Regions from separate parts of the Streptomyces sp. NPDC056486 genome, predicted to be linked through region 2. Evidence: riboswitches for the same ligand, from Rfam matches in the RefSeq annotation. Region 2 holds a riboswitch; the other holds the start of a gene.
What was found. A riboswitch is a leader RNA that binds a small molecule or an ion and turns the genes downstream of it on or off. The one in region 2 is predicted to bind glycine.

Region 1 (4,411 bases), on a different contig from region 2:
TGCTTCTCGATCTTGGCGCGCAGGTCCTCGACGTCGATCTCGCCGTCGTCGCTGGTCTTCACGACCACGACCTTCATGCCGGCCATCACGGCGCTCGCGGCGTTGGTGCCGTGCGCGGAGGACGGGATGAGGCAGACGGTGCGCTGCTCGTCGCCGTTGGCCCGGTGGTAGCCGCGCACGGCGAGCAGTCCGGCCAGCTCGCCCTGCGAACCGGCGTTGGGCTGCAGCGAGACCTTGTCGTACCCGGTGACCTCGGCGAGCCGCTCCTCCAGCTCACGGATGAGCGTCAGATAGCCCTGCGCCTGCTGGGCGGGCGCGAAGGGGTGCAGCTGCCCGAACTCGGGCCAGGTGACCGGCTCCATCTCCGTGGTCGCGTTGAGCTTCATGGTGCAGGAGCCCAGCGGGATCATGCCGCGGTCGAGCGCGTAGTCGCGGTCGGCCAGCTTGCGCAGGTAACGCAGCATGGCGGTCTCGGAGCGGTACTGGTGGAAGACGGGATGCGTGAGGTACTCGTCCTCGCGCAGCAGACCGGCCGGGAGCGTGTCCTCGGTCTCCGCGTCGAGCGCCTCGACGTCCGCCTCGACCTTGAACGCCGTCCAGATCGCGGTGAGTTGCTTGCGCGTGGTGGTCTCGTCACAGGCCAGGGAGACGTGGTCGGAGTCGATCTGGTGGATGTTGACGCCACCCTCGCGGGCCGCGGCGACGAGCTCATCGGCCCTGCCGGGCACCCGCACGGTCAGGGTGTCGAAGTACGCGCCGTGCACGACCTCGACGCCGCCCGCGGTGAGCCCGGCCGCGAGCACGGTCGCGTAGCGGTGGGTACGGCGCGCGATGGACTTGAGGCCATCGGGCCCGTGGTAGACGGCGTACATTCCGGCCATCACGGCGAGCAGCACCTGAGCGGTACAGATGTTGCTGGTGGCCTTCTCGCGGCGGATGTGCTGCTCACGGGTCTGCAGCGCGAGCCGGTAGGCCTTGTTGCCGTCCGCGTCGACGGAGACTCCGACGAGCCGCCCCGGCAGGCTGCGCGCGAACTTCTCGCGCACCGCCATGTAGCCGGCGTGCGGGCCGCCGAAGCCCATCGGTACACCGAAGCGCTGTGTGGTGCCGACGGCGATGTCGGCGCCGAGCTCACCGGGCGAGGTGAGCAGCGTCAGGGCAAGGAGGTCGGCGGCCACGGAGACGATGGCACCGATCTCGTGCGCCTGCTCGATGAGGGGCTTTATGTCGCGTACGGCACCGGAGGCGCCCGGGTACTGGATCAGTACGCCGACGACACCGCGCTCGGCGACCTCGGCCGGGATGCCCTCGCTCAGATCGGCGACGACGACCTCGACACCGGTCGGCTCGGCCCGGGTCTGGATGACGGCGATGGTCTGCGGCAGCGCGTCGGCGTCGACGAGGAAGACACCGTTCTTGACCTTGCCCACGCGCCGCGACAGGGCCATGGCCTCGGCGGCGGCGGTCCCCTCGTCGAGCAGCGAGGCACCGGAGGTGGGCAGCCCGGTCAGCTCGGCGACGACGGTCTGGAAGTTGAGCAGGGCCTCGAGGCGTCCCTGGGAGATCTCCGGCTGGTACGGCGTGTACGCGGTGTACCACGCCGGGTTCTCCATGACGTTCCGCAGAATCACCGGCGGAGTGAAGGTCCCGTAGTACCCGAGGCCGATCATCGAGTCGAGAACCTGGTTGCGGTCCGCGAGGGAGCGCAGCTCGGCCAGGACCTCGGCCTCGGTGCGCGCCCCGGGCAGGTTCAGCGCCTCGGCGTTCTTGATGACATCCGGCACGGCGGCGGCGGTCAGCTCGTCGAGCGAGCCGTATCCGACCTGCGCGAGCATCTTGGCCCGTGCTTCGACATCGGGACCGATGTGCCGCTGCTCGAAGGGGATGCCCTGCTCGAGTTGCGAAAGCGGGATGCGAGGGGTGGCGGTCATTGCGGAGGCCTCCTGGTCTGACGCGACCTGCGAGGGGCACCACGGCACGGGTACCCGGACGGCCTCCCCCTCTGTCATCTCAACCTGAGAGTTTCACCGGTCCACGCCCCTCAAGAGGAGCCGTCCCGGCTTTCACCGTCGGTGAGGAAGGGTTTCGAACGTGCCCGCCCGACGCCCGCCCTACTTTCCAGAGTGACCTCGTCCGTGCGGTACAGGGGCCTGAGAGATTCCGGGGAGGAGTTGCTCCTTCGGCGCCTCCGGTGTCTCCACCGGAGAGCTCTCCCGCACGGGGTCAGCAGCCATGCGCCAGCCTACCAGCGAGGACTGCGGCCGATCCCTCGAGTGGCCGCCTGCCCCGAAGTGCTCTTTCGTAGTGATTACGAACGAACAAGGATGAGTTGTGCCCCACTTCGACAAGCCTCGACCAGTTGGAGGGCCCGTGCAGACCGATATCGATCCGCGCAACCTGATCGGCCGGAAGGCGTTCGACCGGAACGGGGCCAAGATCGGCACGATCGACGAGGTCTATCTCGACGACGCCACCGGCGCCCCGGAGTGGGCGGCCATACGCACGGGGCTTTTCAGCCGGGACGCGTTCGTACCCCTGGAGCCCAGCGAGCTCACGAGCGACGGCACCCTGCGCATCCCCTTCGAGCGCTCCCTGATCAAGGACGCCCCCGATTTCGGCGTGGGCCGCCACCTCTCCCCCGAACAGGAACTGCAGCTCTACCACCACTACGGCCTGGACATCACGCCCCCGCAGGCCCCGCCACCACCGGACCAGGACTTCGGCCACATCGCGGGCCAGGAAGCGCCCTGACCCTCGCCGGTCATCCCGACGACTCGCAGGTACCGGCATCATTGCGGCTCCGGCTCTTCAGAGGCAGCCACCAACGGCAACGGCTCCGCGGGCTCAAGCTCCGGATCATCCGTCCTGAACGTCCGCACCCGCCCCGGCACCGACGATTCCGGCGTCTCGAAACGGACCGTCACCCGCCCCAGGCCACTCCCCTGCACCCACCCGTGCCCGAACTCCGCATGCCGCACATCGTGCCCGGCAGCCCAGCGCCGCTCGGTCGCAACGACCGGCACGACCGAAACCGCCGAAACCACCGGCACCTCCACCGCATCGCCCACGGCCTGGGCCACAGTCTCCCCGGCCGGCTTCCCCTCCGCCTCCAGGGCCTCGGCCGCCTCAGCCTCCAGGGCCTCAGCCGCCTGCGCCTGCGCGAAGAGGTCCTCCTGCGTGTAGTCGGCAAGCCCCGTGACCCCCACCCCGAGAAGCCGCACGCCTCCGGTGGTGTCCACGGCCTCGAGGAGCCGCGCGGCGGCCTCCCGCACCACCCCGGGGTCGTCCGTCGGCCCGCGCAGCGTCTCGGAGCGCGTCAGCGTCGAGAAGTCGAACCGCCGCACCTTCAGGACGATGGTCCGCCCCGAGTGCCCTGCCGCCCGCAGCCGCTCCACACACCGGTCGGCGAGCCGCGCCACCTCACCCCTGACCCGTACCCGGTCATGGATGTCCACGTCGTACGTGTCCTCGACGCTGACCGACTTGGATTCCCGCTCCGCCACCACAGGCCGCTCGTCCCGCGCGAGCGCCATCGCGTACAGGGCGCTCCCGTGCGACTTCCCAAGAAGCCGTACGAGCTCGTCCTCGCCCGCCTCGGCGATCTCCCCCACCGTCGTGATCCCGCCCCGCCGCAGGTGGTCCCCGGTGGCAGGACCGACGCCGGGCAGGGTCCGCACCGACATCGGCGCGAGCAGCTCCCGCTCGGTCCCCGGCACTATCAGGCGCAGGCCGTCCGGCTTGGCCTCCTCCGAGGCGATCTTCGCCAGCATCTTGGACGCGGCGAGCCCGACCGAGCCCGCGAGCCCGGTCACCGCCTTGATGTCCGCGCGCAGCCGCTCGCCCACAACCAGCGCCGATGCCTGGTCGTCGGCCACGCCGCCCGCCTCCAGGTCGACGAACGCCTCATCCAGGCTGAGCGGCTCCACCAGCGGCGACAGCTCCCGAAGGAGCGCCATCACCTGCTCGCTGATCCCGCGGTAGAGGCCGAAGCGCGGCACCAGATAGGCGGCATTGGGCGCAAGACGCCGCGCCTGCCCCATGGGCATCGCCGAGTGAACACCGAACTTGCGCGCTTCGTACGAGGCGGTGGCCACCACACCGCGTGGTCCGAGCCCGCCCACCACCACGGCTTTCCCGCGCAGACTCGGCTTCGCGGCCTGCTCGGCAGACGCGTAGAAGGCATCCATGTCGAGATGCAGAATCGTGGGCGCGGTTCTCACACCCCTGATGCTGCCCTACGCCACTGACAACACCCCGAAAACACCGCCTGGCATCCGAATCCACGTCCGAACCCGGCCGCGGCGCTCACGGCCGCCTCACACGGCCCTGTTGCGCCGCCTCGCGAGCTCATCGGCGGGGTTCTGCCGCAGCAGCGTCTCCCCGGTGTCGATCCGCTCGCCGTGCAGCTGCG
Region 2 (4,411 bases):
GTCGTCCTCCTGGAAGCCACGGGTCGCGAGCGCGGGCGTACCGATCCGCAGGCCCGATGTGACCATCGGGGGGCGCGGGTCGTTCGGGACCGCGTTGCGGTTGACCGTGATGCCGACCTCGTGGAGACGGTCCTCGGCCTGCTGGCCGTCGAGCTCGGAGTTGCGCAGGTCCACCAGGACCAGGTGCACGTCCGTGCCGCCGGACAGGACGTCGACACCGACGGCCTTCGCGTCGTCCTGCACCAGGCGCTCGGCCAGGATGCGGGCGCCGTCCAGGGTGCGCTGCTGGCGCTCCTTGAACTCCTCGGTGGCCGCGACCTTGAAGGAGACGGCCTTGGCCGCGATCACGTGCTCCAGGGGGCCGCCCTGGAAGCCGGGGAAGACCGCGGAGTTCAGCTTCTTCGCGAACTCCTTGCTGCGGGCCAGGATGATGCCGCCGCGCGGGCCGCCGAGCGTCTTGTGCGTGGTGGAGGTGACCACGTCCGCGAACGGCACCGGGTTGGGGTGAAGCCCTGCGGCGACGAGCCCGGCGAAGTGCGCCATGTCGACCCACAGGTACGCGCCGACCTCGTCGGCGATCCGGCGGAACTCGGCGAAGTCCAGCTGACGCGGGTAGGCGGACCAGCCCGCGATGATCACCTTGGGGCTGCTCTCCTTGGCCAGGCGCTCGACCTCGGCCATGTCGATCAGACCGGCCTCGTCGACGTGGTACGGGACCACGTTGAACTGCTTGCCCGAGAAGTTGAGGCGCATGCCGTGCGTGAGGTGGCCGCCGTGCGCCAGGTCGAGGCCGAGGATCGTGTCGCCGGGCTTGGCGATCGCGAAGAGGGCGGCCTGGTTGGCGGAGGCGCCGGAGTGCGGCTGGACGTTGGCGTACTCGGCGCCGAACAGGTCCTTGAGCCGGTCGATCGCGATCTGCTCGGCGACGTCGACGTGCTCGCAGCCGCCGTAGTAGCGGCGGCCGGGGTAGCCCTCGGCGTACTTGTTGGTGAGGACCGTGCCCTGGGCCTCCATGACGGCGACGGGAGCGAAGTTCTCCGAGGCGATCATTTCCAGGGTGGACTGCTGACGGTGGAGCTCGGCGTCGACGGCGGCGGCGACGTCCGGGTCCAGCTCGTGGAGAGGGGTGTTGAGAAGCGACATCAGGTGGTCCCTAAGGGTCTTTAGTTGCCTGCGAGCTCGGTGTATTCGGCCGCGGAGAGCAGGTCCTGAGGCTCATCCGAGATCCGTACCTTGAACAGCCAGCCGCCCTCGAAGGGAGCGGAGTTCACCAGCGACGGGTCGTCCACGACGTCCTGGTTCGCCTCGGTGACCTCACCGGTCACGGGGGAGTACAGGTCGCTGACGGACTTCGTCGACTCGAGCTCGCCGCAGGTCTCGCCCGCGGTCACGGTCTCGCCGACCGCAGGGAGCTGGGCGTAGACGACGTCACCGAGCGCGTTGGCCGCGAACTCCGTGATGCCGATCGTCGCCACACCGTCCTCGGTGGCCGAAAGCCACTCGTGCTCCTTGCTGTAACGCAGCTGCTGGGGGTTGCTCATGACCTGAATTCTCCTGTACGCGGGTGGGTGCTGCGGAACGGGAATGATGTGCGTGGGGTCACTTCCGGCTTACCACAGAGACGGAAGTGTCACTTCTGGCGCTTGTAGAACGGCAGAGCCACGACCTCGTACGGCTCGTGCGTGCCCCGGATGTCCACGCCGATCCCCGATGAAGACGCGGTGCCCGGGGCCGCGTGCGCCACGTCCACGTACGCGATGGCGATCGGCTTGCCGAGCGTCGGGGACGGCGCCCCGGAGGTGACCTCGCCGATGACCTTGCCGTCGGCGACCACGGCGAAGCCCGCGCGCGGTACGCGGCGGCCCTCGGCGATCAGGCCCACCAGCTTGCGCGGGGGAGCGGTCTCGGCGCGCTCGGCGGCGGCCGCGAGCGCCGCGCGCCCCACGAAGGTGTCGGACTGCGAGGTCTTCTCGAACTTCACGACCCGGCCGAGGCCCGCGTCGAAGGGCGTGAGGTCCGCGGTCAGCTCGTGCCCGTACAGCGGCATGCCCGCCTCCAGGCGGAGCGTGTCGCGGCAGGAGAGCCCCGCCGGGACGAGGCCGACGTGCTCGCCCGCCTCCATGAGCGCGTTCCAGAGCTTCTCGGCGTCGCCGGGCGACACGAAGAGCTCGAAGCCGTCCTCGCCGGTGTAGCCCGTGCGGGCGATGAGCGCGGACACTCCCGCGACCGTGCCCGGCAGGCCCGCGTAGTACTTCAGGCCGTCCAGGTCGGCATCCGTGAGTGACTTCAGGATGCCGGGGGACTCGGGACCCTGGACGGCGAGCAGCGCGTACGCGTCGCGGTCGTCACGGACCTCGGCGTCGAAGCCGTCGGCGCGGGCGGTGAGCGCGTCGAGCACGGTCTGCGCGTTCGACGCGTTGGCGACGACCATGTACTCGGGCGCCTCGGCCGCACCGAGGCGGTAGACGATCAGGTCGTCCAGGATCCCGCCGTCCTCGGCACAGATCATCGTGTAGCGGGCGCGGCCGACACCGATGGAGCCGATGTTGCCGACGAGCGCGAAGTTCAGGAAGTCCACGGCCTCGGGGCCTGTGACCGTGATCTCGCCCATGTGGGAGAGGTCGAAGAGACCGGCCTTGGTGCGGACGGCGATGTGCTCGTCGCGCTCGCTGGCGTACCGGAGCGGCATGTCCCAGCCCGCGAAGTCGGTCATGGTCGCGCCGAGCGCGCGATGCACGGCATCGAGGGCAGTCAGACGGGGGGCGGTACTCATACGGGGAACTCCCAGGGCATGACGGGCGAGGTCGATCCTCCCCATCTGTCATCGGAACCTGAGAGGTTCACCACGACCCGTCCGTATACGTCATACGTCTGTATCAGGGGGTCATGACTTGCACCTTGGGTGGAGCCGCCGAGGCGACCCGCTTTTCAGATGTGCCTCGCCCGCGCGGTACGGGGCCTGAGAGATTCAAGGGAGGGACTTGCTCCTTCGGCGCCCCGGTGCGTCGTACGACGGTGACCGGGAACTCTCCCGCGCGGATTCAAGCGGCCTGTATGGAGTTTGCGGGCACATCATTGCACGCGCCCGCGTCACAGGGCAGTCCCGGTGGAGTAATGCTGTTGTGCCGCATTACCTTCTCTTTACACTTGCCGGGGAAGCTGCGGTAAGCAGTTACGTGACCGCTTAGGGGAGGCCGATCACGGTGCGCAAGGCCAGTGTCTACGCGACCAACACGGGGGTGGCCCTGCCCAAACAGGCCGCCGCCCCCACCAGGGAGAGCTGCGGCGCCCTGCCTGCGGTCGTCGTCCGCGACCTGAGGCAGCGGACCGGCCACAGCCCGCACCGCCTCACGTTCGGCGCGGGCGATCTGATCGTCGTCTCCGGACTGCCGGGCAGCGGCAAGTCCACCCTGATGCGCAGGGCCGTCGCGGGCCCGCGCATCGACTCGCAGGACACCCGCGACCGCTGGGCCCTGCGCATGCCGGCCCTGCTGCCGTACGCCGTCTACCGCCCCCTGGTCCGCCTCGCGCACTATGCGGGGCTGCGAGCGGCCCTGCGGTCGGGCGAGGGGATCGTGGTGCACGACTGCGGCACCCAGACATGGGTGCGCCGCTGGCTGGCCCGCGAGGCGGCGCGGCGCGGCACGACGCTGCACCTGCTGCTGCTCGACGTGCCGCCGGACACCGCCATAGAGGGGCAGCTCTCGCGCGGGCGCGGCGTGTCGCGGTACGCCTTCGCGCGGCACCGCAGGACCGTCGGCAGCCTGGTCGGCGCCGCCGAGCGGGGCGATCTGCCGCGCGGCTGCGGCTCCGCGATCCTGCTCGACCGGACAGCCGCGAGCGTTCTGCGCGGGATCGGCTTCGGGGGCTGAGCCGCCCGCCGCGTTAGGGTCGTGCCGCAGGCAGAGCGGGACAGGGCAGGGGTTGGGCAGATGGATATTCCGGCGCAGGCGCACGCACATCCGTACGGAGGATGGCCGGGCAACGAACTCGAAGAGGTGCTCGCGGCATCGCTCGGCATGCCCGGGGCGCCTCAGGCGTCCGCGGGGGCCCGCATCGTCGAGGTGCTCGGCCGCAGCCACGTCTGGGTCCCGCTGCCGAGCGGCGGCGGTCCTGACAGCGGCACCCTCGACCTGCCCACGCTGGAGATCGAGGGCCAGGCCTTCGTCCCCGTCTTCAGCTCCGAGCAGCAGTTCCAGCAGGTCACCGGCGGCCGGATGGGCTGCACCGTGGCGCCCGCCGTGGAGTTCGCGCGCGGCCTTCCCCCGCAGCTGGGCATCGCGGTCAACCCGGACGGCACGGTCGGGGTCCCGCTGCCGCCGCCCGCCGTCGCCGAACTCTGCCGGGCCGGACGCACCCCGCTCGACGGCCCCGCGACCGGCGGCCGCGTACGGCTCTTCGAACCGGACTG

Region 1: another riboswitch for glycine. It lies ahead of gcvP (aminomethyl-transferring glycine dehydrogenase); the one in region 2 lies ahead of gcvT (glycine cleavage system aminomethyltransferase GcvT).

What each region holds. Positions count from the first base shown of each region.
Region 1 covers NZ_JBHTSF010000157.1:8,634-13,044, reverse strand. Annotated here, with positions in the region: gene gcvP (aminomethyl-transferring glycine dehydrogenase) at 1-1,931, opposite strand, end outside; glycine riboswitch at 2,129-2,226, opposite strand; gene ACFQ7F_RS37755 (PRC-barrel domain-containing protein) at 2,371-2,751, shown strand; gene ACFQ7F_RS37750 (DNA polymerase IV) at 2,790-4,220, opposite strand; gene ACFQ7F_RS37745 (MerR family transcriptional regulator) at 4,317-4,411, opposite strand, start outside.
Region 2 covers NZ_JBHTSF010000232.1:4,701-9,111, reverse strand. Annotated here, with positions in the region: gene glyA (serine hydroxymethyltransferase) at 1-1,143, opposite strand, end outside; gene gcvH (glycine cleavage system protein GcvH) at 1,164-1,541, opposite strand; gene gcvT (glycine cleavage system aminomethyltransferase GcvT) at 1,631-2,773, opposite strand; glycine riboswitch at 2,939-3,044, opposite strand; gene ACFQ7F_RS42955 (AAA family ATPase) at 3,198-3,872, shown strand; gene ACFQ7F_RS42950 (enhanced serine sensitivity protein SseB) at 3,933-4,411, shown strand, end outside.